DNA from 4 places in the Fictibacillus sp. 26RED30 genome. Region 3 is predicted to be linked to each of the others. Evidence: riboswitches for the same ligand, from Rfam matches in the RefSeq annotation. Region 3 holds a riboswitch; each other region holds the start of a gene.
The links. Region 3 has a riboswitch for thiamine pyrophosphate ahead of tenA (thiaminase II). Riboswitches for the same ligand answer to the same signal wherever they lie in the genome.
Positions count from the first base shown of each region.

Region 1: it holds a riboswitch for thiamine pyrophosphate, as region 3 does, so the genes downstream of both, thiT (energy-coupled thiamine transporter ThiT) here and tenA (thiaminase II) in region 3, are expected to answer to the same signal.
Region 2: it holds a riboswitch for thiamine pyrophosphate, as region 3 does, so the genes downstream of both, thiD (bifunctional hydroxymethylpyrimidine kinase/phosphomethylpyrimidine kinase) here and tenA (thiaminase II) in region 3, are expected to answer to the same signal.
Region 4: it holds a riboswitch for thiamine pyrophosphate, as region 3 does, so the genes downstream of both, tenI (thiazole tautomerase TenI) here and tenA (thiaminase II) in region 3, are expected to answer to the same signal.

Region 1 covers NZ_JACZDV010000001.1:1,854,287-1,862,478, reverse strand. The annotation lists gene pknB (Stk1 family PASTA domain-containing Ser/Thr kinase) at 1-1,995, shown strand, start outside; gene rsgA (ribosome small subunit-dependent GTPase A) at 1,998-2,888, shown strand; gene rpe (ribulose-phosphate 3-epimerase) at 2,888-3,535, shown strand; TPP riboswitch at 3,557-3,663, shown strand; gene thiT (energy-coupled thiamine transporter ThiT) at 3,755-4,324, shown strand; gene IHV11_RS09475 (thiamine diphosphokinase) at 4,321-4,965, shown strand; gene spoVM (stage V sporulation protein SpoVM) at 5,070-5,150, shown strand; gene rpmB (50S ribosomal protein L28) at 5,345-5,533, opposite strand; gene IHV11_RS09460 (Asp23/Gls24 family envelope stress response protein) at 5,768-6,130, shown strand; gene IHV11_RS09455 (DAK2 domain-containing protein) at 6,146-7,822, shown strand; gene sdaAB (L-serine ammonia-lyase, iron-sulfur-dependent subunit beta) at 7,919-8,192, shown strand, end outside.
Region 2 covers NZ_JACZDV010000001.1:2,223,458-2,231,649, reverse strand. The annotation lists gene IHV11_RS11385 (APC family permease) at 1-582, shown strand, start outside; gene IHV11_RS11380 (YecA family protein) at 648-1,676, opposite strand; gene IHV11_RS11375 (DUF4349 domain-containing protein) at 1,871-2,776, shown strand; gene IHV11_RS11370 (IDEAL domain-containing protein) at 2,908-3,138, opposite strand; TPP riboswitch at 3,506-3,611, shown strand; gene thiD (bifunctional hydroxymethylpyrimidine kinase/phosphomethylpyrimidine kinase) at 3,710-4,522, shown strand; gene thiM (hydroxyethylthiazole kinase) at 4,509-5,411, shown strand; gene thiE (thiamine phosphate synthase) at 5,408-6,085, shown strand; gene thiW (energy coupling factor transporter S component ThiW) at 6,088-6,600, shown strand; gene IHV11_RS11345 (hypothetical protein) at 6,669-6,908, shown strand; gene IHV11_RS11340 (winged helix-turn-helix domain-containing protein) at 7,106-7,690, shown strand; gene IHV11_RS11335 (hypothetical protein) at 7,687-7,896, shown strand; gene clpP (ATP-dependent Clp endopeptidase proteolytic subunit ClpP) at 7,912-8,192, shown strand, end outside.
Region 3 covers NZ_JACZDV010000001.1:1,564,096-1,572,287, forward strand. The annotation lists gene IHV11_RS08020 (DUF2238 domain-containing protein) at 1-545, shown strand, start outside; gene IHV11_RS08025 (hypothetical protein) at 635-934, shown strand; gene IHV11_RS08030 (energy-coupling factor transporter transmembrane component T family protein) at 964-1,761, opposite strand; gene IHV11_RS08035 (ABC transporter ATP-binding protein) at 1,745-3,196, opposite strand; gene IHV11_RS08040 (ECF transporter S component) at 3,210-3,791, opposite strand; gene tenA (thiaminase II) at 3,793-4,497, opposite strand; TPP riboswitch at 4,583-4,690, opposite strand; gene IHV11_RS08050 (manganese-dependent inorganic pyrophosphatase) at 4,826-5,755, opposite strand; gene IHV11_RS08055 (glutamate synthase subunit beta) at 5,861-7,339, opposite strand; gene gltB (glutamate synthase large subunit) at 7,365-8,192, opposite strand, start outside.
Region 4 covers NZ_JACZDV010000002.1:308,907-317,098, forward strand. The annotation lists gene yidC (membrane protein insertase YidC) at 1-564, opposite strand, end outside; gene IHV11_RS14250 (hypothetical protein) at 593-874, opposite strand; gene IHV11_RS14255 (MoeB/ThiF family adenylyltransferase) at 913-1,929, opposite strand; gene IHV11_RS14260 (thiazole synthase) at 1,926-2,693, opposite strand; gene thiS (sulfur carrier protein ThiS) at 2,698-2,892, opposite strand; gene IHV11_RS14270 (FAD-dependent oxidoreductase) at 2,898-3,788, opposite strand; gene IHV11_RS21400 (FAD-dependent oxidoreductase) at 3,676-3,939, opposite strand; gene tenI (thiazole tautomerase TenI) at 3,923-4,543, opposite strand; TPP riboswitch at 4,613-4,719, opposite strand; gene IHV11_RS14285 (Ig-like domain-containing protein) at 4,833-7,157, opposite strand; gene IHV11_RS14290 (YjiH family protein) at 7,325-8,192, opposite strand, start outside.

The DNA.
Region 1 (8,192 bases), 290 kb from region 3:
GAAGTTATCGGTGACGGCGGAATGGCCATCGTTTATAGAGCAAAAGATTTAATATTAGATAGAGATGTAGCAGTAAAGGTTCTACGATCTGAGTTTAATAAGGACGAAGATTTCATCAGACGATTTAAAAGAGAAGCTGAATCAGCAACGAGTCTTAACCATCCGAACATTGTGAGTATCTATGATGTTGGAGAAGATGAAGAGATCTATTTTATCGTGATGGAATATGTGCAGGGAAAAACACTAAAGCAATACATAAAAGAACATGGCAAGATCTCGGTAGAAGAATCTCTGCATATTATGAAGCAGATCGTTTCAGGTATGGCGGTCGCTCATGATCATGGAATCATTCATCGCGATATTAAACCGCATAATATATTAATTACTGATAACGGTACAGCAAAGTTAACAGACTTTGGAATTGCGCTCGCTATTACTTCAGCAACGATCACGCATACAAACTCTATTCTTGGATCTGTTCACTACTTTTCGCCTGAACAAGCAAGAGGCGGTATCGCGAACGCAAAATCTGATATCTATTCTTTCGGAGCAGTACTCTATGAAATGGTTACAGGAAGAGTTCCGTTCGTTGGAGATTCGCCGGTGTCGGTTGCTTTAAAACATCTCCAAGAAAACGTGATCGAACCACGAAGATTGAATCCTGAAATCCCACAGAGTGTGGAGAATATTGTTTTAAAGTCGTTGGCGAAAAATCCTTTAAGAAGATATGACAGTGCTGATGAACTGTTGAGGGATATGAGTTCAGCGTTAGATCCAGACCGTATGTATGAACAAAAGTGGAACGAAGAAAACGAGGAAGATGAGAAAACAAAGTACATTCCTCCTATAGTCGTGCCACCAATCGAAACACCTGTGAAGAAAGCAGAAGAAGAAAGAGAAAAAGAAAAAGAGAAAAAGCCCGAAAAACCTAAGAAGAAAAGAAACTGGTGGCTTATTTTACTTATATCACTTCTTTTGTTAGGCGGTGCGGGAATAGCTGCTTTCACGATGATGCCTTCTATCTTTTATGTTGAAGAAGTCAGTGTTCCAGATGTAGCGGGAGAAGAATATGTAGATGCTTTTGATAGCTTGAGAGCCGAAGGGCTTGAAGTGAAACGGCAGGAAGTATTTGATCCCGAGATTGAAGAAGGTCTTGTAGTAAGGCAAGATCCATCTCCAGGAACAAAAGTGAAACAGCAAGCAATCGTTACGTTATTCGTATCAAAAGGACCTGAAAAGGAAAATATGCCTGATCTAGAAGGCTATAATATAGAAGATGCGAAAGAACGTTTGAAAGAAGATGGCTTCTCACAGATCAATATCGACTATGAAGAATCAGACACAGAGCCAGAAGGTACTGTGCTCGAACAAAGTCCTGATCGTGATGAAAAAGTAACACCTGCAGAAACTGAAGTTACACTAACAGTTAGTTCTGGAACACCAACCGTTCAAGTTGAAAACTTAATAGGTGCGACAGAACAAGATGTAAATACGTTTGCTAAGAATGCTGGTCTTACCGTTGAATTTTCAAAAGAGTTTTCTGATACGGTCGAAAAAGGAAGAGTGATCTCACAAGAGCCATCTCCTTTTACGCAAGTAGAAAAAGGAGCAACGATCTCTGTCGTTCTTTCTGATGGCCCAGAAGAGTCAGAAGAGCCTCCTGCTGAAGAGGAACCACCCGCCGAAGACCGTACAGTGACAAAGGATATCGAAGTTAAGCTAGATAAGAAGAACAGAAGAGAACCAGTTACAGTAAGGATTGTATATTCCGATAAAAACGCTTCAAATGAAGTTTTTGTTGAAGAACAGATTACAGACAAAAAGAAATATCAGCTGCCTCTGACGATCGCTGAGGGAGGTTCTGCTTCTTACGTTGTATATATCAACGGAAAAGAAGAGGAATCGGAGACGATAAACTATGATGATGCTAAAAGTGCTAACGCAAGAATGAGTAATGATAATAATGATGATGAGGAAGGGGACGATGGTGATTAAGCATGCCTGAAGGAAGAATTGTTAAAGCGCTCGCTGGTTTTTATTACGTTAAGGAAAATGGTAAGGCTGAAGTTTTCCAATGCAGAGGAAGAGGTAATTTTCGCAAAAAGAAAGTAAATCCATTGGTAGGGGACTGGGTAGAATACGAGTCAAGCAACATTACAGATGGATACATTCTTGATGTGAAGGAACGCAAAAACGAGCTAGTTCGTCCTCCTATCGCGAACGTGGATCAAGCCATTCTAGTTTTTTCAGCTACAGAACCAGATTTTAGCACGCTTTTATTAGACCGCTTCCTTGTTCATATTGAAGCGAACGATATCTTACCTGTTATTTGTATCTCAAAAATGGATCTTATACAGAAACCTGAAGAGATCGAGGAAATCAACCATTATATAGAGGCGTACAAAACATTAGGTTACGAAGTCATTCCAACTTCGACGAAAACAGATGATAGTCTTGAAATGTTCTATCCACTTTTCAAAGATAAAGTTACCGTGTTTGCAGGGCAGTCTGGAGTTGGTAAATCTTCCCTTTTGAATGCGATCAATCCAGAGCTTATGCTTGAGACAAATGAGATTTCAAGCCATTTAGGCCGAGGGAAGCACACGACTCGTCATGTGGAACTCATTCTCTTTGGTAATGGCTTAGTTGCTGACACGCCTGGGTTCAGCTCGCTAGATTTCTTAAATATTGAAGCGGAAGACTTATCGATGTACTTCCCAGAAATGGACGAGCTTCGGGGCGATTGCAAATTTAGAGGGTGCTCACATACGTCTGAACCGAAATGTGCAGTTAAAAAAGGGGTAGAGGACGGAGTCGTTCCAAAGTTCCGCTACGACCATTACGTAAGTTTTTTACAAGAAATTAAAGATCAAAAACGGAGGTACTGATGATTAAAATAGCTCCATCTATTCTGTCGGCTGACTTCTCAAGGTTAGGCGATGATATAAAAGCTGTAGAAGAAGCGGGTGCTGATTATATTCATGTTGATGTGATGGATGGCCATTTCGTACCAAACATCACGATTGGACCACTTGTTGTTCAAGCGATCCGACCTGTTACAAAACTTCCGTTAGATGTACATCTCATGATTGAAAATCCAGATCGATACATTGAAGAGTTTGCAAAAGCAGGTGCTGATATTATTTCTGTGCATGTTGAAGCATCACCTCATCTACATCGAACGGTTCAACTTATTAAACAACAAGGTGTAAAAGCGGGTGTGGTGATTAATCCAGCAACACCAGTCGATTCTATCAAACACATAATACAAGATGTTGACCTTGTATTGCTAATGACTGTTAATCCTGGTTTTGGTGGACAAGCGTTCATAGAGAGCGTAGTGCCCAAGATCAAAGAAGTGTCCGATCTCGTACAAACACAAGGATTGAACGTTGAGATTGAAGTTGATGGCGGCGTAAATCCAGAAACAGCTCGTCTTTGTGTGGAAGCTGGTGCGAATGTATTAGTTGCTGGTTCTGCCATTTATGGGAAGAAAGATTTAAAGGATGCAATAAAAGCCATTCGTGGTGTATAATTGATTAAAGAAAATTAAATAAGCAACCACAGGGGGAGTCCTTTAAAGGGCTGAGAGGGGAGTGTTCTCCCGACCCTTTGAACCTGAAGCTGGATCATACCTGCGTAGGGATGTGGAGTCGTATGACTTTTTGAATGTATATCTAAAAAGCAACCGAGCTCACATGCCGGTTGCTTTTTTTGTTTTTCTTTTAGCATAGAAAATAGGGGGTTATCATGTATGAAAACAAACAACATATCATTATTAACAGAAATCGCTATCATGTCTGCTTTATCATTGATTTTAGGTTTAATTAAATTTGCTGGTCCTTGGCCACAAGGTGGTTCTGTTTCGTTAGAGATGGTTCCAATCTTTTTAATGGCTTTTAGAAGAGGGCTAAAGGCAGGGGTGCTTACAGGCTTAGCTGTAGGACTGCTTCAGCTTCTTGTGAATCCTTACGTTATTCATCCAGCACAGATGATCTTAGACTATCCGTTAGCGTTCGCTCTAGCGGGCGTTGCGGGGGCATTTGCACCGTCTATCACTCAAGGTGCCAGCAGGAGAACGTTCTTGATGGTTATAGGAATTTTCGTAGGTTGCTTGTTAAGAACGATCTCACATGTATTATCAGGGGTTATATTCTTTAGTGATCTAGCAGAAGAGATGAACATATGGCTCTATTCGTTCTTATACAACGGGTCGTTCATGGTCGTTATTTTCGGGATTACTGCTCTAGTCGTTATACTACTAACAAACACAGCTCCTAAACTACTGCACGCTGCTCATAACGGTCGCCATCAAGCAGCATGAAGATAAGCATAGTTGCAGGAGGTCCGGAGCATTTGATTCCTGATTTGAAGCCATATGATCTATCATCGGATCATATTTGGATCGGTGTCGATAGAGGAACCCTCTTTTTATTGAGAAATGATATCTTTCCACTGTATGCATTTGGTGATTTCGATTCTGTTTCAGATGATGAGAGAAGAAGTATAATGAACTCTTCGATAAAAGTGAATCAATACCGATCAGAAAAAGATTCCACTGACATGGAGATCGCATTAGAGTGGGCGTTGAAACAGAATCCAGAACAAATACTCATATTCGGTGCGACTGGTGGAAGGTTAGATCACGAACTGATGAACATCCAACTTTTATTTAAAAGTCGGAACAATCATGCAGATGTAAGGATTAAGGATACAAGGAATGAGATCTCACTTCATCTACCTGGATGTTATGAAATTGAGCAAGATCACAGATACTCATATATCTCATTTCTAGCTCAAAGTGAAGCAGTAACAGGCATCACCTTAGAGGGATTTAAATACCCGTTAGACCAAGCTAAACTTCAGGCTGGTTCATCGTTATGTGTTTCCAATGAGCTTGTAAATAAAAGTGGTACTTATTCTTTTGACTCCGGCATAATATTGATGGTAAAGAGCCGTGATTAAAAAATCACGGAATACAGGCCCCAAAGCACCTTTTTATAAAAAGGGGAATAAAGTATTTATTGTTTAGCTCTTATCATTTTTTATGGGCCTGGAGGAGGGGTAAGATGAAATTTTATACCATTAAACTTCCTAAATTTTTGGGAGGCTTCGTACGTGCCGTCTTAGGTTCTTTCAAAAAAGGATAACAAACAAAAAAAGCGCCTGTGCGCTTTTTTTGTTTGTTTTTTATGAGTGGTTCTATGAAAGTAGTTGCTTTCCGCTCCAGATTGGATGATTTACTGTCCAGTTTAAAGAAAATACTGTCCGCTTGAATCTATTTTGGTCATCAAAGAGCTTTTTGGGCAAAGAAAAAAACAGCAGCGGTTGCTGCTGTTTTTATTTATACACGTTCAACTTTGCCAGATTTAAGGGCACGAGCAGATACGTATACGCGTTTAGGCTTTCCGTCCACAAGAATACGAACCTTTTGGACGTTAGCTCCCCAGCTTTTCTTTGATTTGTTCATTGCGTGAGAACGCTTGTTACCAGTTTTAGGTCCTTTTCCAGTAATAAAACATTTACGAGCCATGTAGGTGAACCTCCTTTACAGCAAAAAAGCTTTGCATCAATTCAATCGTATGTTAAATACTAAATAATATTAGCATGACTTCAGTAGCAATGCAACATATTCGTAAAAGGTTTTCAAGTAAATTTCCTTGACAATACTATTTACATAGTGTGAAATGTAGTAGTCCTTTCAAAATAGGCTGATGTATAGTAAAATATTTGTTAGCCATTTAACAAATTAAAGGGGGATATAAGCATGTCCATTGAAATGAAAACAACCTATGGTCAAATTGATATTTCTAATGAAGTAATTGCCACTATAGCCGGTGGAGCAGCAATTGATTGTTACGGAATTGTTGGCATGGCATCAAGGAAGCAATTAAAGGATGGAATAACTGAACTTTTAGGACGTGAAAATTTCTCCCGAGGGATCGTTGTTCGACAAGAAGAGGATGAAGTACATATTGACATGTACATCATCGTTAGTTATGGAACAAAGATTTCTGAAGTGGCTCATAACGTTCAGAACAAAGTGAAATATACCCTGGATCAAATGCTTGGTTTGGCGGTTGACTCAGTCAATATCTACGTTCAGGGTGTCAGGGTGACAACCCCTTAGTTAGGAGGAAGTTTTGTGTCTTTAAAAGTATTAGATGGAAAAAAGTTTTCAAAAATGGTACTCGAGGGTGCTTCAAACTTAACACGGAATGCAGCAATGGTCGACGCACTTAATGTTTTCCCTGTACCAGATGGCGATACAGGAACGAACATGAACTTAACGATTACTTCTGGTGCAAAAGAAGTAGAAAAAAACACGTCTAGTCAAATTGGCGCTGTTGCCAGTGCTTTTGCTAAAGGCTTATTAATGGGAGCGCGTGGAAACTCTGGTGTTATTCTTTCACAGTTGTTTAGAGGATTCTCTAAATCAATCGAAGGAAAAGAGACGATTAACGCTGCTGAATTTGCCAATGCATTTGATAAAGGTGTAGAAACTGCTTATAAAGCAGTTATGAAACCAGTAGAAGGTACGATTTTAACTGTAGCTAAAGACGCTGCAAAAAAAGCAGTTAAAGAAGCTAAAAAATCAGACGATATTCTATACATTATGAAAGAGCTTGTTAAAGAATCGAAAGCTTCCTTAAACCGTACTCCTGATCTACTTCCGGTTCTAAAAGAAGTTGGCGTTGTTGATTCTGGTGGACAAGGGTTAGTCACTGTTTATGAAGGGTTTTTAGCTGTACTTGAAGGCAAAGAGCTGCCGAAAGTATCTGTTAACGCTCCTTCGATGGGCGAACTTGTTAACGCAGAGCATCATAAAGCACAGATGCACATGAAGACGGAAGATATCCATTTCGGATATTGTACAGAGTTCATGGTAAGGTTCGAAGATAAAAAGATAAAAAGTAATCCATTCGATGAGATCAACTTCCGTAATGAGTTAAGTCAACATGGTGATTCCTTACTAGTCGTTGCTGATGAAGACGTGGTAAAGGTTCACATCCATACGGAGCAACCTGGTAATATGCTAACACTTGCACATCGTTATGGCAGCTTGATCAACATCAAGATCGAAAACATGCGTGAGCAGCACTCAGCGATTTTAGAGAGCGAGAACGAAGTTATCCCTTCGTACTCACAACCTGTTTCTGAAAAGAAAAAGGAATACGGAATCGTTACTGTTGCAATGGGTGAAGGAATCGAAGAGATGTTTTCATCGATGGGCGCATCAGTTATCCAAGGTGGACAAACGATGAACCCAAGTACTGAAGATATCGTAAAAGCAATTTCTGAGGTTAACGCAGAGAAAGTGTTCATCCTTCCGAATAACAGCAATATCATCATGGCATCTGAACAAGCTGCAAGTGTTGTTGATGAAGAAGTTGTGATCATCCGCACAAAAACAGTGCCACAAGGTATCGCTTCTATATTAGCTTTCAATCCTTCTGCTGATATGGCAGAGAACGAAAAGAAGATGAACGAAGCCATTACTTCTGTTAAGTCTGGCCAAGTTACTTATGCAGTTCGTGATACATCTATCGATGGTGTTGAAATTGCTAAAGGTGACTTTATGGGAATCTCAGAAGGAAAAATTCTAACTTCTAAGACAGACAAACAAGAAGTAACGAAAGAACTACTCTCAAATATGCTCGATGAAGATTCAGAGATCGTTACGATCATCTATGGTGAAGATAGCTCTGAGGAAGAGGCACAGGAACTTGCTGAATTTATTGAAGAAAAGTATCCCGATGCGGAAGCTGAAATTCATAACGGTAAGCAGCCGATCTATTCATTCATCTTATCAGTAGAGTAAAAAATGAAAAGTATTCTCTCTTAAACTTAAAGTATGATAAAGTTAAGAGGGAATACTTATTTTTATGGGAAAAAACGCAACTTGAAGGAGAACGTTATGAAATATAAAAGTGTGTTTGATATTATCGGTCCCATTATGATTGGGCCTTCTAGTTCACATACAGCCGGCGCGGCGCGCATCGGTCGAGTAGCGAGAAGTCTTTTCGGAAGGAAACCTAAATATGCAACCATATCGTTCTATGGCTCTTTTGCAAAAACCTATCGTGGTCACGGAACGGATGTTGCGATCGTTGGCGGAATCCTAGATTATGACACGTTTGATACTCGAATTGTGGATGCGCTTACAATCGCGAAGCAAGAGGGTATCGAAG
Region 2 (8,192 bases), 660 kb from region 3:
CACATTTTACCTGCTTCAGAAATCGTAAGACTAGGAGAGAATTCTGCATCAGCAGCAGCAACGATTCTATTCGGACCACTAGGCGGAAAGTTAATAGCAGTTGGAATCGCAGTATCGATTTTTGGCTGTTTAAACGGTAAGATCTTAACCATTCCACGTGTTCCTTTTGCAATGGCAGAACGAAATCAGCTTCCGATGTCAAAAACGTTTAGTCAGGTTAGTGAAAAATATGGTACACCTATTGCTGCTACGTATTTACAAGTCGTGATTGCGATCATCATGATGATCGTAACTGATCCAGACTATCTATCAGAAATGGCGATATTTGCTGTATACATTTTTTATATTTTTGCGTTTTATGCTGTGTTTATACTGCGCAATCGGAATCGTGATAAAAAGAGAACCTACAGTGTTCCGTTATTTCCTGTCGTTCCTATTTTTGCGATCTTAGGCTCTTTGTACATCGTAGTATCAACGATACTCAACGATCCTTTAGATAGTTTTACAGCTATCTTTATTACAGTTGCGGGACTTCCCGTTTATTATTGGCTAGAGCGAAATAACAAACAGGACTCTTTTTAGAGAGGGTCTTGTTTTTTTTATGAAAAAACCCACCTGAGGCATCAGGCGGGTTAGTGAAAAAAAGTTTATACGCTTAATAGTTCTTTCATCTCACGATATCGTGAGGATAGACTAGCAGGTGAGACACCATATTTTTTAGCTGTTTCTGCTTGAGTAGAAGCGATTCCTCGAATATCTTTTGAAACGAGATAGTCAAGTGCAGCCGCATAAATCTCTTCTTTACGAATAGCAGGTTTGCTTTCTGTAACGTACTCACTCCAAAGCTTTTCTGCTTCTTCTACAACTTCTGTTTCGGCATTCGCTTTAACGAGCTCGGTTACAGCATTGTATTTTTCATCTTTAAAATCCGCTGTTTCTTCTGGTTTTTCAACTTTGGTAGATGTAGCGTCAGTTTCCTTCTTCTCAACTTGAGATTGAGGTACACCAGCACTAATATCGATCAAAGCGAGTTGCAGAACAGCAGGGAATTCGTTCTTGAATGTAACTTTTGGATCTTGGTGAGGCTGAATCTTTTCTATCGCTGTTTTTAGCGGCGGAAGTTCAGTCATCGGCATTTCTACATATCCAACGTAAAACTCATGGTTGATTCCGTTTGAAACGAGTGTTCCAAGTAGTGCACTTTCTGTTTTTGGCTTTTCAGCAGCATTGATCGTGACATCATACACCGCCTCTGTCCAAATATCCTGAACGGTAAAGATGAATCCTGTCTTTTGCTCTAAAACTTTATATAGTGAAGGTGCAGCAGTTGTCCAGCCAGCTAGAATTTCAGCTACTTCTGGTTTAACAGAACTTTTCACTTTTTCTACATAAAGTTGAACAGGGGTCTTGTTTTCCTTAATCTCGGAGCAAAAGATCTCCCAACAAACGGCAATGTTTGCGTATGTTTGTTCTTGCTCTTTAGCAACAGGGTATTTTTTCACATACTTAGAAGTACGTGCAGCTAAATCCTGCTGATAGTTCTCTAGAGCATATTTGATGAGTCCTTCTTGATGAAAGGATACTTCACGTGTTTGCTCTTCTTTATGTAAGCAACATTTTTTATATTTTTTTCCGCTGCCACAATAGCACGGATCATTTCTTCCTATCATTGACATGCTATTCCTCCAGTAAACCACTTACTTATCCTGTACATACTAGCATAAATCGGTTTTTTTTCAAACTACAAATCATCAGACACTATTTTATCACAAAAATGTCTCGGAAAAAATCATTCAATAGGTTGGTTTTTTTGGGAACTGAAACCTTTTTCTTGTAGAGAGCGTCTAAGCGAGAAAGGGGGAATTACGATATGTGGAAGAGATGGAAAATGTGGGTATTCATAACTGTGTTTTTGTTGAGTGCATGCAGCAGCGATAGCAGTTCAAAGAGTGATAAAGCAATAGACCGAGATAGTGGCAGCAAGTCTGAAGCAAACATGGATACCTCTACAGAAGAAAGTCAGAGTTCTGAATCTGAAAAAGGAAAAGATGAGCAACAAATGAAGAACCAAAGAAAAGTGATCTATCACGCTGATCTTGAGATTACAGTAGATAGATTACAAACCTCTATGGAAGCCGTTCGGAAAAAGTTAGAGACAATGGACGGATATATGGTTGAGTCGAACACGAGTACAGGAGAGAAAGATTATGAATCTGGTGTGATGGTTGTTCGTGTACCGATGAAAAATTTTCGTCCTTTCTTAGACGAGGTTCGAGGTTTGAGTAAGGGGACTCCAAACGAAAATATTCGTGGAGAAGATGTTACGGAAGAATACGTTGATCTATCTTCACGGTTAAAAGCCAAACAACAAGTAAGAGAGCGGCTTGAAGCATTCATGAAGAATGCTCAGAAAACAGAAGATTTGTTGAAGATATCGGGTGATCTGGCTGCTGTTCAAGAAGAGATCGAACAGGTAGAGGGTCGTTTGAATTTTTTACAAAACCAAAGTGATTATTCAACTGTTACGATACAATTTGAAGTGAAAAATTTAAATGCGAAAGCACTTGAAACAGAAGGTTTAAATACGTGGGCAAAAACAAAGGTCCTATTTATGGATACAGTTAACTTTTTAATGTCTGCTATTTCGTTTGTTGTAGTAAGTTTATTGGGTCTTGCGCCGATCTGGGTGATCGTAGTCATTGTGATTTATATGTGGTGGTTGAAACGGAAAAAAGAGCAAAAGAAAAAGCCGGAATCACCGACAACTTTGACTTAAAAAATAGGTTTTAACCTGTCAGTAACGGGGACGTCAGAAACACCCTCTGCAGCACGGATGATTCCACCGTTTGCTGAAAGGGTGTTTTGGCTTTTACGGCACCTTTTTAGAGAGTGTGCCGCCCAAAAGCACTAACTGAGAAACGCTTTGTACTCTGCGCTCAATTTCATGAATCGTTCTTTATCTTTTGTATCCAAGGCATTGTCAATTTCTCTTTCATAATATTCTCTGTAATAATTGTGAAGGGCCTCATCCAGTACCATTTGGGCAATAAGGCTGAAGGCAAATGGGTCTCTTTTTTGTTGTTTGTACTGCACCATTTCATTTTGGTTCTTGTTAAAAGAAGCATTTTTGTCTTTCATCCTGTTTCCCTCCTTAAATTATCTCCCTATCCAATTAACCTTTTATGTTTCTAGGTTTCTACTAGTATACTGAGCAAGATGCCTAATGACAACCATTTTGTTTGAAAATTCAGAAAAAATTTCTTTATTGCTTCTAAAGTACCTTTCTTTCACCACCTTCTGGGAAAAATGTTAATGAATTGTAATTTTTATTTCTGGTAAAAACTATTTGTTACGAATGTTTTATTTCTATGTTTTTTATGTTGTAATTCTGTGTTAGTTATTATTTCCCCGTATTTCAAGAGGGTTAAACTTTTTGAAACCGATAACCTAAAAAATATTGACATTATTGTTTATGTATGAGTAGGATTGTGTTAACTCAATATTGTTATTTCGCTAGGGGTGCTTATTCTAAGCTGAGAGAAGGTTATGACTTTCGACCCTTTGAACCTGATCCAGTTCATACTGGCGTAGGGAAGCGGCGTGGATAAACTATCGTTTCCTTTATGATTTGAAAATTTAAGCCACCCGCTAAATAAGCGGGTGGCTTTTTTGCATAGACAACTAGGAGGTAGAAGTTATGGCACATTTGATAAAAGTTAGTAAAGCCCTCACGATCGCAGGATCAGACAGTGGCGGGGGAGCAGGCATTCAGGCTGATTTAAAAACGTTTCAAGAATTAGGTGTGTACGGTATGTCGGTTCTTACTGCAGTTACTGCTCAGAACACAACAGGTGTCCAAGGGATATTTCCAGTCGCAATAGAGGGATTAGAAGCTCAGTTGAAGTCAATAGGGACTGATCTGACGCCGGATGCCATTAAGACAGGAATGCTTTTTTCAGGTGAGTATATCGAGAGAACAGCATATATGATAAGGGAATTTCAATGGGAGAACGTAGTCGTTGACCCAGTCATGATCGCAAAAGGAGGCGCAACGCTGTTAGGTGAAGAAGCACTTCATGCGATGAAAACATGCATGCTTCCACTCGCAAAAATCATCACACCTAACATTCCAGAAGCAGAAGCATTAACAGGGATAAAGATAGACTGCATTGAAGCTAGAATTGAGGCGGCAAGAGTTTTATTTGACGCTGGTGCTGATCATGTTGTTGTTAAAGGTGGACACTTTGGAGATGGTGAATTTGTATCAGATCTTGTCTTTAATGGCATTGAAATGATCGAACTTGTAGAGAAGCGGATTCAAACAAAAAATACACACGGAACAGGGTGTACGTTCTCAGCGGCTATAGCAGCTGAGCTTGCCTCTGGCAAGAAAGCAGAGAATGCGATAGTGTGTGCAAAAAAATATATACAAACCGCTATCGAACATGGAATTGATGTTGGTTCAGGTCATGGACCGGTCAATCATTTCGCTTATAGGAGGGTTACACATGAACAATACTAGAATACAAGAATGGAAAACGTTCGTATCACAGATCAGAGAAGAAAAGCCGCTCGTTCATCATATAACGAATAACGTAACCATGAACTTTCTAGCTAATGGTGTCCTCTCAGCAGGAGGAAGTCCAATGATGGTGCATGACGCATGTGAAGTAGAAGAAGCAGTAAGTGTGGCCGATGCTTTAGTACTAAACATCGGTACTTTAGATGAAGCATCAGCGAAATCTATGATACTCGCTCTACGAAGAGCAATGCATGCAGAAGTGCCAGTAGTCCTCGATCCAGTGGGGATAGGATTATCATCATTCAGGCAAGAGCTTGTAAGGAAGTTATTGTTTGAATATTCAGAATTGAAGGGGGTCAGACCCCAAACAATTCTGACAATTTGCGGTAATGCTGCTGAGATGCAGTTTTTGGCTGAAGGCGCATGGGAAGGCAGAGGAGTAGATGGTGATCTAGCTAACTCAGAAGAGGATCTCATCAAGCTTGCTAGAGCTGCTGCGAAGCAAACAGGCTGTCTTATCGCCATGACTGGAACTAAAGATGTTATTTCAGATGGTGAAAGAGCAATCGTACTTTCTCATGGAGATCCGATGCTCTCCTATGTCACCGGGACAGGATGCTTTGCTACATCAATGGTAGCTCTCTATCAGGGAAATCGGAAAAAAGAAGTTACAAAAGCTAAAGTTGACCTTCCGATACTAGAACGAACAGCACTTGCGCTATTGATGCTCACTAAGGCGGCTGAAGAGGCTGTGAAAACGGCCAAAGGCCCTGGAAGCTTTCAGCAAAACCTTCTCGATCAGCTCTATAGTTTAGAATCTACTCATGAGATATTTCACGGATCCATCCACTGGCAAGATCACGTGTTGAAGGAGGGAGCGAACCGATGAAAACTCAAGCAAAGACACGTTTACAACAAGATCTATCACTCTATTATGTAGCAGGGACGAAGAACTGCTGTTCACCAGAAGATTTTTATCGTATTCTTGTGCAAGCGATTCAAGGTGGAATTACCACGTTTCAGTTTCGTGAAAAAGGTGTTAACTGCTTGAGTGGTAAGAAACAGTTAGAAATGGCAAAGCGTGCAAAGGAAATATGCCACAAACATGATGTGCTATTTATCGTGAATGACGACCTAGATTTGATGAAAGCTGTTGATGCGGATGGACTTCATGTTGGTCAAACAGATGGTAATCTGGCGTATATTCGTAAAGAAACAGAAGGTAAACTTTTAGGTGTGTCAGCTCACACACTTGCTGAGGCGAAGGATGCCATCGAACATGGAGCCGATTATATTGGTGCTGGCCCGATCTATCAGACGAGTACAAAACCTGATGCGAAGAAACCTGTAGGCGTTGATCTAATCGCAGAACTTCGCAGCAATCAAGTGAACATTCCGCTTGTTGGTATCGGCGGGATTACGCTGCAAAACGCGAGTGAAGTCATTAAGGCAGGTGCGGATGGTGTAGCTCTAATCTCAGAAATAAGTGGTGCAGTTGATCCTTCTTCCGCTTCAAGCAACCTGCTTTTTGCTATTCAAACAGCGAAAAGAGAAGTGAAGTGAAGATATCTGTTCAAAAACTTACTGTAATGGCTATGTTAGTCGCGATCGGGACGATCTGTTCACATTTGTTATATATTCCTGCTGGAGTAGCAAAAGCGTTTCCCGTTCAGCATGCGATCAACGTGATGGCTGGTGTGATGCTCGGACCCATTCCGGCGGTAATCGTCGCATTCAGTATCGGTTTGCTTCGTAACTTAATTGGAATCGGCTCTCTGCTTGCTTTTCCGGGGGGAATGATCGGTGCATTTTTGGCCGGTTACCTTTATAAAAAAGGAAAAAAATACACGTTCGCAGTAATAGGGGAATGGGTTGGAACTGGAATTATAGGAGCTGTTATAGCAGTGCCGGTTGCTACTGTTTTCTTAGGATCAAAAACGGGTGCATTCTTTTTTGTCACTCCTTTTTTGGTTAGCTCCATCATTGGTGGAGTGATCGGGTTGCTAATTTTCCGTCTTCTTTTTAAAAATGCAGCGGCAAAAAACTGGCTAGGATCGAATGAAGAAAAAGCTCTATGAAGTTATGCACCGGATAGGCTCACATACCGTACAATGTGTACTATCAACCTGAATAGGGGGAAGATCGGATGAAAAAACGTCCAAAACCCTGGGTGTATACAGAGATGGTTCTTATGTTTTTTGGACTGCTTTTAGCTATTTATAACGGTAAGACTTGGGAAAATCCCACTGTATTATTTTCAATCTTGATGGTGATCTTTATCTTTCGTGCAGTTGAGCGAAAAATTTTTAATCAAAAAACTGAGTTTTGGTTGAACACAGGAATGGCCACGGTCTTTTTCATTCTTGGAATCGTACCGTTTGTATAAAAAGGATAATGTATAGAAAGCAGGCTGAAATGAAAATCAGTCTGTTTTCTTTATTTTTAGGCAAACGTATATTTTTTTCAAATCTTTGACAAAATGATACTGAACGTAATAAAATAATTTTACGTAAAGAAATATTTTTATGTAACGAACATATATTATTGTGAAGTGAGGTGATGAGAGTGAAGAGGAATCAAAGAATGCCAGAGACGTTTATTGTCACAGAACCGGAACAAGCAGCTGCACTATTGCATCCTGTAAGATCTGAGCTCATAAGTTTGTTAAAAGAGCCGCGTTCTGCGACAGAGCTATCAAAAAGAATGAACGATTCCGCTCAAAAGATTAATTATCATCTTAAAGCACTTGAAAAAGTGGGCCTTGTGGTTCGCGCAGGCACAAGGAATGTTAGGAACCTTGTAGAAGTTCTATATGTAAGTGCCGGCCGTTCTTTTTTATTGTCAGATTCATTAGGTCTCTCTTCTGATACGATAAAAAAACTCCAAGATCAAACCGCTCTTGCTCATGTGTTATCCCTTACAGAGAAGATGAAGCGGGATGCCATTTCTTTAATGGAGCAATCGGAGGAAGAAGAGATACCAAGCGCAGTAGTAGAAATGGAACTAGCACTTTCTACCATGGAACACCGCAATGCATTTTTACAGGAATATGCAGATATGCTCACCACTCTCATACAAAAACACCACAGACCAAACGAAGAGAACGCAAAAGTGTATCACGTTTCAATGGCGATGTATCCAAAACCTGAAGGAGGCGGCACAACGTGAATAAGAAGAGCAAAGGTACTGTTATCCCGATCAATTCTGAAGTGGCAAATGAGGGTGCGAACATCATTCCTATGAAAACGGAAGTACAGGTGAAAGAAACAGAAACGGTGCAGGAGCCGGCTAAGATCATTTTTATCACGTCAGGATTTGGTAAAATACATGTTTCACCAAAAACAAATACAAACCCAATGGCAATTGCAGCCTAACTAGGAGGAAAACAGATGAATTTAATCCCTATGGTAGTAGAGTCGACAAATCGTGGAGAGCGATCTTATGATATTTATTCGCGTTTATTAAAAGACAGAATTATTATGCTAGGAAGTGCGATCGATGATAACGTGGCAAATTCTATCGTTGCTCAATTGCTCTTCTTAGCTGCTGAAGATCCGGATAAAGATATCTCCATCTACATCAACTCACCAGGAGGTTCTGTTACAGCAGGTCTCGCAATCTACGACACGATGCAGTTCATCAAACCAGATGTTTCAACGATCTGTATCGG
Region 3 (8,192 bases):
TTATTAAACCTGCACATTATCCAATATGGATACTAGAAGTTGCTCCATCTGTTATCGCTATAATCTTCGTTTTCTTCCTTTATAAAAAACTAAGGTTCACTTCTCTTACATATTGCATCATTGCTTTATTATCGATTTTGACATTCATAGGTGGACATTATACCTATGATGACGTTCCCTTTTTCGATTGGCTGCAGCAGCACTATGATTTGAACCGCAATCACTATGATCGCTTTGGCCACTTTATGAAAGGTTTGTTGGCGATTGTTATACGCGAGATTCTGCTTTTAAATACACCTTTGCGTTTAGGAAAATGGGTCCAATTTATTGCAATAAGTATTACGTTGGCAATAGCAGCACTCTATGAAATTGTTGAATGGATCGCGGGCAAGATAGCAAAACGTGAAACAAAAGACTTTGTTGGTGCTCAAGGAGATATTTGGGATGCTCAATGGGATATGTCACTTACGCTACTCGGTTCACTCCTCGCATTGCTATTGCTCACTTCATGGCATAACAAGTTGATTAAAAAAGAAAAAAGGTAATTTTATTGTTTCATTAGTATTAGATCAATTTGATGCAAACCCTTCTATTGTTTTCTTTTTTTCGTCATAAACAAAACTGAGGTGAGAAAATGCAAAAAGTAAGCTCGACCGTTTGTACATTTATTGCGGGGTTTCTGTTGTTCTTTGCATGGTCTGGTTATTTAAAGGATGAGTTTAATATAAGTGAGTATCGAGGTTTCATCGTTAAAAAGGAAAGAACGGATAAAGTAATTAGCATTGGAGATTCATTCGTAACAGAACCACATTACATGGTTTTCTTTGAGAATGGTAAGAAGCTTCGTGTATCTAACGCTATATATATGAAGATAAAAGAAGGCAGACATACCGTGCTGATGAAACAAAATGATAACATCATCTTAATGAAATAAAGAGACTGAAGGAATATAGTTTCAGTCTCTCAATCAGATAAATATCTCACATCCGTGTTTGGTAGGAATGGATAGTGGTTAGAAAGGAGATAGGCGAGTCCTATCAGAACAAGAAAATAGCATAAGAATATTAGATCATTTCTTGAAAAACCGACCTCATAATAAAAGGTCCTTTTTCTGTTCGATTGAAATCGTTTTGCTTCCATTGAAACGGCTATACGATAAGCTCTACGAATGCTTTGTGATAATAAAGGAATCGCTAGCCTCTCTATTTTTTTAAGCAAGTGATTTTTTTGTTCGATTCCTCTAACTCTTTGAGCATTGATAATAATTTGGTATTCCTCAATCATGATAGGGATTAATCGAATGGCTGCCATGAAGCTATAAGCAAACTTCGGTGGCAGTTTAAGTTGTTGCATGAGAGAATAAAACAGCATAACTGGTTTGGTAGTTAAAGCAAATATCAATCCAAGTATCGCAAATGATAAAGCTCTAAATCCTAAATGAATGCCTCTTATCAAACTCTCCTCTGATATTTGAATATATGCCCATTTAAACAAGATCGTTTCTCCCTTTCCAAATAGAATCATGGAAGAAGAAGTTGATAGAAAAACAAACAAAAAGGGCAGAGATAGTAAGAGTAATTGCTTATAAGAATATCCTGTACCAAATATAAACAATGTTAAGATCACGCAAGAAAAACCGACCATGAAGTTAAGATAATGAATGTTGATGGCTAATATGAACAGACCCAATATTGTTAGTAGTTTTAGAGATGGATTTATGCTGTGTAACCAAGTGTACTTCCCACTAAATAATGAATTCATGCAGAATCCCCCTCTGTACGTTACCACCTTTATTGAGTTGAAGATCAGTTACAATTCTACCGTTCTGTACCTCCCATAACCGTGTTGCAAAACGTTCGGTAATATGATGATCATGTGTGACCATGAGAATGATCGTTCCTTTTTGACGCTCTTGTTCGATCATTTCCAAAATCTTAAACGTGTTTAAAGAGTCCTGACCAAAAGTTGGTTCATCAAGAAGCAAAATATTTGGTTTTTGTAAAAAAGCAGTGGCCACACTTAGACGTCTCTTCTGACCAACAGATAATTGATAAGGATGCTGCTCCTTTTTGCTTGTCAACTCCAGAGAAGAGAGTATCTCTTTTACATCGGATTCAATTTCTTGGTCGTTTTTTAATCCATAGGTTATTTCATCATGAACTGAATTTGTTAAAAATTGATATTCAGGGTTCTGAAATACGAGGTAAAGAAGTCCAGAGATGTCTTTCGTTTTTCGAATAGGTACATCATTGATAAAATAGTCTCCAGATGTTTTTATGAGCTGCATCAGAGCCAATAATAATGAACTCTTTCCTGCTCCGTTTTCACCCATTATTGTGACCCATTCTCCTGAATGGACTACTAAGTGATCTACCACGATCTTAACTTCTTTGTTTCGATATCCTTTGAAAATCTGTAACTTCATGGTGTTTGGTAGTTCTTTCTTGTTATTCATGATTGGTTCTCGTTTATAATCATCCCATGCACCAGGGTACCAAATTCCAAACTCTTTGATCTTTTCCTTATAATGAGTAAAGACCATTGAAGTGTTTCCATCAGCAAGAATTTCTCCATCTGGAGTAAATACAATGAGACGATCAGCGAAATCTAGGATTTTCTCAATTTTATGTTCAACAATGATCAACGTCTTATCTTTCCATATTCTTTTTACCGTTTCCCAAATTTGTTCTGTACCCTTTTCATCAATAAAAGCAGTCGGTTCATCTAAAAATATGACATCTGGTTTCAGTGCTAATACAGATGCAATCGCTAATCGTTGCTTCATCCCACCAGATAGATGTTGAATCGGTGTATGAATGTTCTCAAGCTCAAGACCAACCTCTTTTAATAAAGAACAAATCTTGCTAGACATCTCTTCACGAGGCACTTCCAAGTTCTCAAGAACAAATGCTAATTCTTCATCAACATAGGGCATACAGAACTGAGTATCAGGATCTTGAAATACAAATCCCCATTGATCAGGGATTTGTATGTCATCACATTTCATAGGAATATCAATTGTTCGTGGTACTAGTCCAGAAAGAACCTGCAACAATGTGGATTTGCCACATCCGGAGGTGCCAAGAAGAAGCACTTTTTCACCACGATTAATAGACAAACTCATATCTCTAAACAGCATTTTTGATTCGCCTGGAAACTTTAATCTCAGATTTCTCACAGAAGTTACGCTTGTCATCCAACCACCTCAGTTATTGATCTAACGCTTCATGATCCTTTTTTGACGAAGATCGTACTAAATTCGTCACACCTGTAGCCTCTAAAGCTTTTGCGATAGAAACGGCAAACAATCCTGTAAACAAGATAGAACCGATTATTCTAAATACGATAAATAATGTTAGATTCCATGTTGAAAGATCACCGATATATCCTTTGTAAAAGTCCATGATTAAAGATCCTGTACATGAACCTAGTGCAGCAAGTGAGATGATGAAAAGGTCAAATCGTTTATAACGAAATGCGAATAGGATAAATTCTGCAAACAATCCTTGAATGAGTCCGTATAGTAACACTTCAAGTCCAAATTCAGAACCCATCAAAAATTCTCCTGAAGAAGCAGCAATTTCAGCCAATAGGGCAACTCCAGGCTTTCGAATGATTAGGAATGCAACTGTCGCCGCCATGAACCACATCCCATATATCAACTGATCGATGTGAAGGCCAAACGGTTTTACGGCATAATACAGAGGTCCCCAAATCTTATACAGTATGCCAAATGCGATAGAGATTACGATTGTTACAAGGATATCCGTTAACTTTAACCCCTTTTGCATACTACCCTTCACTCCCGATCGTCGACGTGGTCAGGCTGAATGGAATCGTCCATTTTTCCAATGTATAAGCCATCTCCCAGAAGGAATACTCATACTGACAACTGATCAAGAAATGTTGAATCATCTTATTTCTCTCCACATCGCTTGCTTTTTCAGCCAATTGATTCAGTCTATCAATCTGCTCTTGTACAAGTTCTGTGAACCATTCACCGCCATATGCAGCGATCCACTCTTGATAGATGGGTTCTTGTGGTGTCGCCCCTTTGAATGTTTCACCAATCTCTTGATAGATCCAATAACAAGGCAGAATGGCTGCGATAATTTCTCCCAAACTTCCAGACTCTGCAACTCGGTAAAGGTGAGATGTATAATGGTAAGCAGTGGGAGCAGGTTCAAAATCAGCTAGTTCTTCTTCTGTCACTCCAAGCTGTTTCATAAATGTCTCATGAAGTCCTAACTCCGCGTCATTTGTACCTTGTGCATGTGCTGCCATTCTAGAAGTCGTATACAAATCCTCAGCTCTTGCAGCCCCCATCGCTTGTATTCTTGCAAAATGAGATAAATAATACGAATCTTGTAATACATAGTACCTGAAGCGTTCTAAAGAAAGGTCACCATCTGCAATTCCCTTCACAAATGGATGTTGAAGGTTCGCTTCCCAAATAGAAGCCGCTCTTTCTCGCAAGATATCAGTAAATGTGTTCATATGAATCCTCCTTGTTTTATCCAACAAAAAAACCACTCTCAGCTAAGAAAGTGGTTGTATATGGAGAATTCAAAACAGGAATAAAGACTCCGCAACACCACTTCCCTACGCTGGTATAATCCAGATCAGGTTCTAAGAGTCTCAAAGTCGCACTTTGATCTCAGCCTTATAAAAGGCACCCCTAGTGGTTCGTTTTTATATAGTTGGTTTCTGTCTTAAATGATAGCAGTCTCTTTTAGATTGTCAACTATTTTTAAGAAACACGACCTTTGTATAACAAAGTAAAAGGGCAAAGCCGTAGTATGGCATTACCCTTTAAAATCTTCATTTATTTGCTCATCGCTTCTGTTAAAACAGGTACGATTTGTTTTTTACGAGAAACAACACCTTTAAGGATGGCTGTATTGTTTTCTAATTTAACGTTATAAGCTTCTTCAACAGATTGTGATCTCTTACCAAGAGCTAACGCTGTCGAATCATTTGTTAAAATATCTGTTACAACAAACATGAACAGGTCTAGACCTTTGTCAGCAATCACTTTAGTAATCGCTGATTCCAAGTCTTCTTGATGCTTTAGTACATCGCTAGCATCAACCGTATTCACTTGAGCAACTTCAATTTTGTTTTCACCAATGTTAAATTCTTTAGCATCAAGTGAAATCAATTCTTCAACAGATTTATCACTTAAGTCAGCACCTGCTTTTAGCATTTCTAGACCGTACTTTTCCGCATCTACACCAGCAATTTCAGCAAGCTCGCGTGCTGCGGCAACATCTTCTTCTGTACAAGTAGGTGATTTAAACAACAATGAGTCAGAAATAATGGCAGAAAGCATAAGTCCGGCAATGTTTTTCTCAACTTGAACGCCTTTCTCTTTGTACATCTTGTTTAAGATTGTAGCTGTACAGCCAACAGGTTCAGCACGATAGTATAAAGGATCGCTTGTTTCAAAATTCGCGATACGATGATGGTCAATAACTTCTAATACTCTTACTTTGTCAATGTCATTTGCACTTTGTTGACGTTCATTATGGTCAACTAAGATTACCGCGTTTGCTTCAGCAGAAACATGTTCAACTAAACGAGGAAGTTCAGCTTTAAAATAATCTAATGCATATTGTGTTTCACCATTGATCTCACCTAGGCGAATAGCTTCTACGTTTTGTCCTAATTTAGTCTTCAAGTCAGCGTAAACGAGAGCTGATGTAATCGTGTCAGTATCTGGATTTTTATGTCCAAAAATAAGTACTTTTTCCATGCGTCTACTCCTTATAAATAAAAGAATTGTTTTAGCCTAAGCCCTATTTTATCATATATAAAAAGCTTTTGGCTTTTGGAGTTTATTGTAGCATGGAAAAAAGTATTAAGGCAAAATCGTACTTCCCATCAACGATAGATCCACTTGACGTGCACAATCACGTCCTTCTTGGATCGCCCAAACGATTAAACTTTGACCACGTCTAGAATCACCTGCTGCAAATACTCCATCTACATTTGTTCTATAGTCACCATGTTCAGCATCTACTTTGTTATGTTTAACTTCAACACCAAATTCTTTTAAGACTGGCAGTTCTGTACCCTCAAAACCGATCGCGATGAAAACAAGATCAGCTGGCCAGATTTTTTCAGATCCAGGAATTTCTTCAAAAACCATATTTCCTGCATCATCTGATGTTCTTTTCATCTGAATCGTATGAAGTTCTTTTAATCGACCATTATGATCTGATACGATTTTTTTCGTTTGAACGGAGTACTCTCTTGGATCATGTCCATATTGAGCAGTAGCTTCTTCATAGGCATAATCCATTGTGAAAATGTTAGGTTGCTCTGGCCACATGTTTGCATCACTGCGCACATCAGGAAGTTTAGGGTGCTTACCAAATTGAACTACACTCTTACACTTTTGTCGAAGAGCCGTTGCCACACAGTCAGCACCAGTATCGCCACCACCAATTACGATTACATTCTTACCTTCTGCATCAATAAGTGGTTCAGAAACTTCGATGTTCAACAGCCTCTTCGTTGCTTGTGTTAAATAGTTCATAGCAAAATGAACACCATCAGCTTCTCTTCCTTGAAGAGTTAAATCTCTTTGTTTCTGTGCACCTGTACATAGAATTATAGAATCATATTGAATCTTTAGTTCCTCAGAGGTAACATCTTTTCCCACCTCTGTGTTAAGAATAAAATCAATACCCTCTTGTCTTAATAATTTGATTCTTCTTTCCACAACATCTTTATCCAACTTCATATTGGGAATTCCATACGTTAACAATCCGCCCGCTTTGTCTGCTCTCTCATAAACGGTAACAGAATGCCCCGCTTGGTTCAGCTGGTCAGCAGCAGCAAGTCCAGCTGGTCCTGAACCTACAATAGCTACTTTTTTTCCTGTTCTTCTTTCTGGAATCCTAGGTTGGATCCAGCCGTTTTCAAACCCTTTATCAATAATTGCTTTTTCAATGTTCTTTATGGTTACAGCAGGTCCAGCTAATTCAACTGTACATGATCCTTCACAAGGAGCAGGACAAACCCGTCCTGTGAATTCAGGAAAATTGTTTGTTTTCATCAAACGATCAAGCGCTTCTTTCCATTTTCCGCGATAAACCAAATCATTCCACTCAGGTATCAGGTTGTTAATAGGGCAGCCTGCAGCAGCCCCATTAATCTCGATACCAATATGACAAAAAGGTGTACCACAATCCATGCATCTAGCGCCTTGCCTTTTTAACATATCTTCTGGTTGTTTTTTTGTATACTCTTTCCAATCCTTAAGACGTTGGAGAGGCTTTCTCTCTATCGTTTCTTCTCTCGGGTATTCCAAAAATCCGGTTGGTTTTCCCATGTAAAATCTCTCCTCTCATCTCAATTTATTTCAGGATTAATTTTGTCGGTCCAGGTCTGCCACTTGCTTTCGCTGCGCTTGAACCTGCTTCAAAAGCGTTCATAATCGCTTCATCTTCGGAATATCCAGCTATTTTCTCTTCTTCTATTTTCTTAATCATTTCTTTGTAATCATGTGGAATGACTTTCACAAAATGTGACTGTTCCACTTTCCAGTTTTGAAGGATTGCTGAAGCTTTTTTACTTTGAGTGTATGAAAAATGATTAATAATCATCTGCTTGACTGTTTCTGTTTCTTCAGAATCCATTAATCTTTCAAACTCAATACCTTCTTTATTACACAATTGTTTTAATAAAAGAGGCTGATGTGTGTAGATATAAGCGATACCTCCACTCATACCTGCTCCAAAATTCTTTCCAACATCTCCTAGGACAACTACTCGACCACCAGTCATATATTCACAGCCATGGTCTCCGATTCCTTCGACAACAATGTTAGCCCCACTGTTTCTAACTGCAAATCTTTCTCCAGCTAAGCCGTTAATGTAAGCTTCACCACTCGTTGCTCCATAAAAAGCAACATTTCCTAAGATGACATTATCATCAGCTAAATATTCAGCCATTTTAGGAGGTGCAACAATCAATTTGCCTCCTGATAAGCCTTTTCCAAAATAGTCATTACTGTCGCCGTTCAGATAGAGAGTCATGCCTCGTGGCACGAATGCTCCAAAGCTTTGTCCAGCAGATCCGCTAAAGTTAAGCGTTACAGTATCTTCAGCAAGACCTTCTTCACCAAATCGTTTCGTTATTTCACTACCAGCAATCGTACCTGCTACACGATTCGTGTTCTTAAT
Region 4 (8,192 bases), on a different contig from region 3:
CGTTGTACTCATTTTATATTGGATAAACGTTGTTAAAGCCGCTAACACCGGAAGCAGATGCAGAGGATCTGCTGTGCCTAAGTTAAACCAAAGGAAGTTGTGCAATGCGATCTCTTTCGTTTTGATGATTGCATAATAAAACGCAAACAGAATCGGCATCTGAATCAAGAGGGGCAAACACCCCATCGATAACGGGTTAACTTCATGTTTTTTATAAACAGCCATCAGTTCATTCTGTAATTGCAGTTGAGATTCTCGATCTTTCCCCTTGTGTTTTTCACGAAGCTGTTGGATCTCAGGCTGGATCTCTTTCATCTTTTCCTGATTTTTCGTTTGTTTCAACGTTAACGGCATGATCAGGAATCGTATCACAATCGTTAAGAGGATGATCGCAATTCCATAGCTATCGTTAAACAGATACGCCACATATTGAATGAGCTTTGAAAACGGGTAGATGAAAAAATGGTTCCACACACCCGGGCTTTCTGCTGTAATCGGTGTGTTATTGCACCCAGATAATAGAAAAATCGCTAGCAATGAAAGAATGGATATATATTTCTTCAAATTTGTTCCTCCTTGTTTTTAAAAAAATCTAAGCAAACAAGGAGTAAACGTGCCCTTCTTTATCATCTGGCGTTTCTTTTCTAAACATTGTCCGTGCGATCTCGTCTCGAATGAAGCAATAGTTTTGAACGAGGTGAGAATCGGTCATTCTCTTCTCGTAACATAGCCTGTCCTGCTTCACATGGTGATTTGATCTATGAACAAGAGATCGATGAACGACCGAAAGCTGCTTAGCTATAATGAACGTTAGTGCGATACTAATGGATAAAACTAATGCGTCCGTTTGATACAGCAGATCAAAAAACTCCATAAATCAAATCACCTCCTATACTTCATTATACAAAATTCTTACCCTATAAATCTATGATACAGAGATTTCGCTTCTGCCGTATTCTTCGTTCCATGAACAAGTGCACGTCCATCTTTAAAAAGAACGAGGCGGTGACTGCCACTTTGAAGCTCCAGTAAATAAGGATTACAGCGAACGTCACCATGTGGCAATAATCTTTTCTCCATCTCTTGTAAATCAATTTCAACAGCATGAGCGGGACGGATTTGAACAGTATCCCGACCGCAAAGAACAGCTGTTTTTAACGCAGCGCCTTTTTCTATATAAGGATATGTTGGGTTAGCTCCGCAAGATGGACAATCTACCTTCTTCGCTTTTCCCATCCCTAATTGAACGTGCTGATTGGTCCACGTATCAAAAGTTACGATTTTTTTCCTGATAGATGCATAGTCTTCAACTAAAATCTTTAACGCCTCTGCTGTTTGATAAGCGGTGACCATCTGAACAGCTGGAGAGATAATTCCTGCCGTATCGCATGTTTGGCCGTTCGCTGGAATCTTATCAAGCAAACAGTTCAAACACGGTCCATCTCCAGGTAAAATCGTGTAAGAAATTCCGTAGCTTCCTACACACGCTCCATAAATCCACGGAACTTTATATTTCTGCGCCAAATCGTTGATCAACAACCGCGTCTCAAAATTATCGGTCGCATCCATGATCAGATCGATGCCAGAGATTAATTCTTCTGCTTCCTCAATCCCCATGTCCATCACTTGTGCCTGAATTTCTACTTCAGAATTAATCTGATTCAATCTATTTTTTGCAGCGACTACTTTTGGCAGCTGTTTTCTCGCATCTTCTTCCGAATAGAGCTGCTGACGCTGAAGGTTCGTCCAATCCACGTAATCGCGGTCAACAAGAACAATCCGTTTTACCCCTGCACGTGTAAGAGCTTCAGCACTCCCCGCACCTAGCGCGCCTGCGCCAACGATGAGCACGCTTTTTGTCCGTATTTTTGCTTGCCCCTCTATACCGATCGGGCTAAATAATTCCTGTCTTGAATAACGTTCATTCACTTCACACTCAACCCTTCTAAAGGACTGCTCGCTGTTGCCGTTTCTTTTCTCGGGATTCTTCCCGCTTCATACCCTAGCTTTCCAGCTTCTACAGCCATTTTCATCGCGAGGGCCATCTTCACAGGATCCTTCGCACCTGCAACGGCTGTGTTTAACAGCACACCGTCTGCTCCGAGTTCCATCGCGATCATCGCGTCACTCGCACTGCCGATACCGGCATCAACAATAACCGGAACCTTCGTTTGCTCGATAATAAATTTTAAGTAGAGCGGGTTAATGATTCCTTGCCCGGAACCGATTGGAGAAGCGGCAGGCATGATTGCATGTGAACCGAGTTCTTCTAATCGTCTAGCAAGGACCACATCATCTGACGTATAAGGAAGCACGATGAACCCTTCTTTTAATAGCTCTTCTGTTGCTTTTAACGTTTCCACTGGATCCGGCAGCAGCGTTTTATCGCATCCGATGACTTCTACTTTTACCATATCACATAATCCCGATGCTTTCGCCAGTTTTGCAATGCGTACCGCTTCTGCTGCCGTTTTCGCACCTGCTGTGTTCGGTAACAATGTGTATTTTTTCAGATCAAGCATCTCTAAAAAGTTTGGCTGGCTTTCTTCAAAGATGTTCATCCTACGAACCGCAAACGTCAAAATCTCTGAACCAGAAGCTTCTACCGCTTCTTTTTGTGTTTTAAAGTCCGGGTATTTGCCTGTACCTAAAAGTAATCGAGATGAAAAGGAATAGTGTCCAATGTTTAACATACAATCAACCTCCGCCAACAAATCGAACAAGTTCGATCTTGTCGTTTTCTTTTATTTGAGTTTCACTTTGTTTTTGATTATTGATGATCTCTTCGTTCACTTCTGCAATCACAACTTGGTCATGTAAGTTAAGGTGCTTCAGCAGATCTGTGATCGACTGCAAAGTGTCTGGCACCATGACCGTTTCTCCATTTATCATAAGTTTCACGAATGATATACCTCGCTTTCAATATGGTCGGCAATCCTTTTTCCAGTTATAGCAGAAAGCAGAATGCCATTTCGATAGTGCCCCGTTGCAAGAATGAGCCCCTCTTTATGTGGAGAAGGACCGATATAGGGTTGACCGGATAGCGTTTGGGGCCTGATGCCTCCCCATGCTTTTTCAAAAACAGCACCACTTAGTTCAGGAACGATTTGTTTTGCCTTCTCCATCAATTCAAATAGACCTGAAAATGTAACCTCTTCATTAAAGACGTGTGGTGTACTTGTCGCGCCAACAAAAATTCGATCTTCTCGCTTTGGAACGAGGTAACAGTTTTTGTATTTTACAGTACCTGTGAGTAGTGGAAGCTTCGTTTTAAAGGAAAGACATTCCCCTTTTACTGGCACCATTTTTAGTGAAGGCTCTATATCCGAGCTCCACACCCCACAAGCTACTATGATGGAATCAGCATGAAACGTTTCCTTCGTTGTTACGACACCTGTCACCCTGTTGCCAGTTTGGAGAAGCTGAACCACACTGGTATGCTCTCTAACTTCGGCACCGAGAATTTTTGCGGACTGATATAGGGCACGAATAAGCTTAACAGGTGACACTTGAGCATCTTTTTCAAAATAGAGAGCTCCCTTTACAAGTGGCGACAACGCAGGTTCTTTCCTAAGCAGGTCGTGTGCCGGGAGCCAGAAAACTGCTTCACCTTGATCTCGACGCTTGGTCGCTTCTCTTTTTAAATCAACCGCTTCTTCCTCTGTAAACGCGAGTTCATAAATCCCCTTCTGGATCGAAAAGCTCCTGTGATAAAGGGGTAAAAGAGTCCCGACTTTCTTTTGCGAGCCGATAGAGTGGATGATCGGTCTCAAACTCCATCTCTGCACCGAGCATGCCGGCTGCTGCACTCGACGCCTTACTTCCTACTGTTTCTTTTTCAAGAAGCAGCACACGTTTGTTTCGTTTACAAAGCTCATAGGCGATGGAACAGCCGATCACGCCGCCTCCAATAATGATGGCATCATACGTTGTGCGCATCCCACACCTCCAGTTGTTGTTTGTACAGCTTCACCGCTTGTAGTGGTGATTTTGCTTCTAAAATGCCTGACATCACGGCGATTCCAGATGCACCTGTTCCGATGACATTCCGTACGTTTTCTGGTGTAATGCCTCCGATCGCGATGACCGGAATTGTGATTTGATCTACCACACGTTGGAGCTGATCTAACCCTCTTGGCTCCGCATCACGTTTGGAAGAAGTCTTAAAAATATGACCATACATGATGAAGTCGGCGCCGTTTTGTTCAGCATCCTGTGCTTCTGAAACAGAATGGACTGAGCAGCCGAGCATCATTTCAGGCAGAGCTCTTCGCACTTGTGACACATCTAAACTGTGGTGTGTCAGCTGAACACCTTTTACACCTGTACAAAGCGCTACATCCACTCGATCATTTGCGATGATTTTAGAGGGAGGCACTCCAGCTTTCTGCAGAAGATGGATAAGATGACTGAGTTCTTTCGCAGACTTTGTTTTTTCTCGTACATGCAGCGCCGTGATGTACGGATGAATGAGTTTCGCTATCCTAACCAACTCTTCATCACTTTGCCTTCCCGTAGTAATTACATGAAGCTGTTTTTCCATAATAAAAAACCACCTCCTTTATGCAGCAAAGAGGTGGTTTCACAGTTTTTAATATTTATAGCGAAGTATCTGATCCACACACCACTTCCCTACGCTGGTTCTAACCAAATCAGGTTCCAAGGGTCTTAAAGTTCACTTTAATCTCAGCCTTAACAAAGGCACCCCTAGTGGTAATGACTATTTAGTTTTCTATACTACTATTCTATCGATAAAGGGCTTTCATCACAACCCGTTGGAGAAAATAGGTACAAAAAACCAGCCAAAGTATGATACTCTGACTGGTGTTTATCTATTTTCTAGCTTCCTTTATATAAACCTCTACCCTATCACTTTTGTTTTCAGCAGCATCCGCTGCATTTAAAAACAAAATGGCATGATTTTTTTGTTTGATAAACTTAACCACAAAGCTTCCCTTTTCATCTGCTTTAGAGGAACCAATCACATTTCCGACTTTATCAGTAACTGTAACTGTTGATTGCGGTTCTGCCATACCTGCAATCGTTTCCTTTGTCACTTTAACAACGGTTGGAGCTTTAGGCGCTGTTTTATCTAAAACTGTAATTGTAATAGCATCTGACTCGTTGCCCGCTGCATCAGCAGAGCTTACTGTTAATAATGTGCCCACTTTTTGTGATGGGATTTCAACGGTAAAGGTACCATCTTTGGTCGCCTTGCCTTTTGCCAAAAACTCTCCATCTGCTAAAACAGTGATTGTTGAAAGCGGCTCCGCATTGCCCGTTATTATAGCAGTATTATCGCTAACTTCATTAACAAAAGGGATGCTTGGAGCAATCTTATCGTTGTTTACAAAAAGCTTACCAAATTCAGCTGGATAGTCATCACTACTGTATGAATAATTCGCTTCGTTTCCAGCTAAATCTATAACTCTTATATGTTTCACAAGCCAATCTCCATACTCAGCATCATTAGGTATTGGTATTGAGATGTGCATCAATCCGCTTTCATCCAAATAATCAGAGCTTCCTTTTAACATATGAGTACCACTTGGACTCACTAATTCAACTTCAATATAAGCTGGTACGGTTTGAGAATCTTCAGCGTAAATTGTTAGTTTTGCTTCTTCGTTACCTTTTACTTCTGGTGTTTGGAAAATTACTTTATTAATTGTTGGAGGTGTAAAATCAAATTCCGTGTTTTCTACAGAAAACGTATCAAATGTATTTGGATAGTTTTCTGCTGAATACCTATTATCTAAAACATTACCTGCAAAGTCTTTAGCGATAATTTTAGAAACTCTCCATTCACCTGGTTCAGTGTAAGGCGGAATTGTAAACTCTCCTATAAAGATGCCTTCATCGTTAGGAAAAAGGGCTGTGCTCGTTTCTCCTTTACCGGTAGGGCTCGTCATGTAAATCTCAATACTTTCGATACCACTGTTATCGTCACTTGCCGCAACTCTTACTGTATTTGAATCTTCAGTAACCATTGAATCTTTTTCAAATGTTACACTTTCAATCATTGGTGCATTCACATCGTCGTTCTCGTTTATAACCAAAAATGTATCAAATCCAACTGGATACTCTTCTTCATAATACTGATGATCAACATTTCCTGCATTGTCCTGTGTGTATACATTCCAAACTTTAAACGTTGAATCTTTCATATAAGATGGAACAACAAAATTGGCTGACCATGAACCCTCTTCATCTGGATAGATTCCATCTATATAAAGTCGTTGTCCCATCTCATTTCTCATTTCTACTGAAAGAAAGTTGATTCCAGAGATGTCGTCTTCTGCTACAAGCTGAATGGTATTATCTTTGCCTGCTTCTACGCTTTCATTTACAAATTGAATGCTTGATACCGTTGGTGCTGTATTGTCAGGATTGTCGTTCATCACTTGAATAGTGTCAAAGAATGCTGGGTACTCACCCATATAATCGTCCCAACTATACTGATTGCCTGCTGCATCACCAGCATTTACCCAATCCACTCTCCATTCACCAGGGTCTGTAAATTGCGGAACCCACCACGTGGCTTCAAACGTTCCATCTTCTGTTTTTATAAAATCAGTTACGTGATTATTTCCGCGTCCAGTTGTATTATAAAGCCCAAGAGTTATCCACTCTACTCCTGAATCATCAATTGCTGTTACAGTAACCTTTGTAAAATCACCGGCTTGCACTTGTTCTTTTTCAAACGTAATCGCATCCACAGTTGGTGCTGTTACATCTACTTCTTGCACTTCATTTAATATAGTAAAGTCGTAATCTTCAGGTTGCTCAATTTGTTCACGTTTAAACGTACTACTGTTATAGCTGTCATCGTATAGATAAATACTTTGAAGTTGCCACGTACCAACTTCTTCTAAAGAAGTAGCTGTAAACTGTCCTTTCCAATGGTTTGGACCTGATAATTCAATTACATGCTCTTCTCCCTGCGGAGACAGATACGTGAGACGCGCTTCCAGCATAAAATAGGCAGAATCAGGTGCATAAAGATCAAACCAAACCTGTTCGTTTATTTTTGCTTGTTGCGGACTTACTGATAAACTCTCATACCTCGGAAAGTCATCGTTTGCAAAACTAGTAAAAGGAAAAATGCTAAACACCAAAACTGCCATTAAAAATAATGAACCTAATTTCCTTTTCAACTCTTTCTTCTCCCCATTCCATTCATATCACTGCTTCATTATCATACAATAACAACTGGAAAAATAAAGATATATTTTGATAATTTCAGAAAATAGTTCTTGATTACTAAATAACATAAAAAAGGTGCTGCTGAAACACTTCAGCAGCACTCTTACGAATCTATCTTTTATAGAAGCAGATAAGCCAGTGGAGTCGCTAGGATTAACGCTAGCACCGTACGCTGGAACCAGATCAGCACAAGCTTCGGCACACTCACCGGAATTTCTGTAGACAACACACATGGAATACTCGCTGAGAAGAACAAGATAGAAGCTACAGAAACTACACCGATTACAAATTTCGTGACAAGTGCCGCTTCCGCTACTAAGAGTGCTGGCAGGAACATCTCAGCAACACCGATGGAAGCCGCTTTTGCAGCAAGCATGGCATCCGGAAGCTGCAGCGCCCATGTGATCGGATAGAAAACGTAGCCCAGCCAATCAAAGACAGGCGTGTATTCTGCCAACAAAAGGGCGATTAAACCGACACTCATAATGGAAGGCAATATACTCATCGCCATTAGAAAGCCATCTCTGAAATTAGACCAAATATTTGTAAAAAATGCAGGAGCATTCTGAGATGAATCCATCGCGTTTCTCCAAGCCGTTTGCAAGTATTTCTCATTCACCTCTTCTTCCGGCTGACCTTCCCCACCTGAATACGTATCATCCATTCTGCTTAACGGACGAATTCTCACTGTGATGGCCGTTACTAAGAAAGTGACCACAAGCGTCGTCCAGAAGTAGGTGTTCCACATCTCCATCAAACCTAGCGTTTTCGCCACAATGATCATGAACGTTGCAGAAACGGTAGAGAAGCCTGTTGCAATGATAGCTGCTTCTTTCACCGTATACTTTCCTTCTTTAAACACGCGATTTGTGATGAGTAGACCAATTGAGTAGCTTCCAACAAATGAAGCGACGGCGTCGACCGCTGATCGGCCCGGCGTTTTCCAAATAGGTCTCATGATCTTTTGCACAAGAACCCCTATGAAT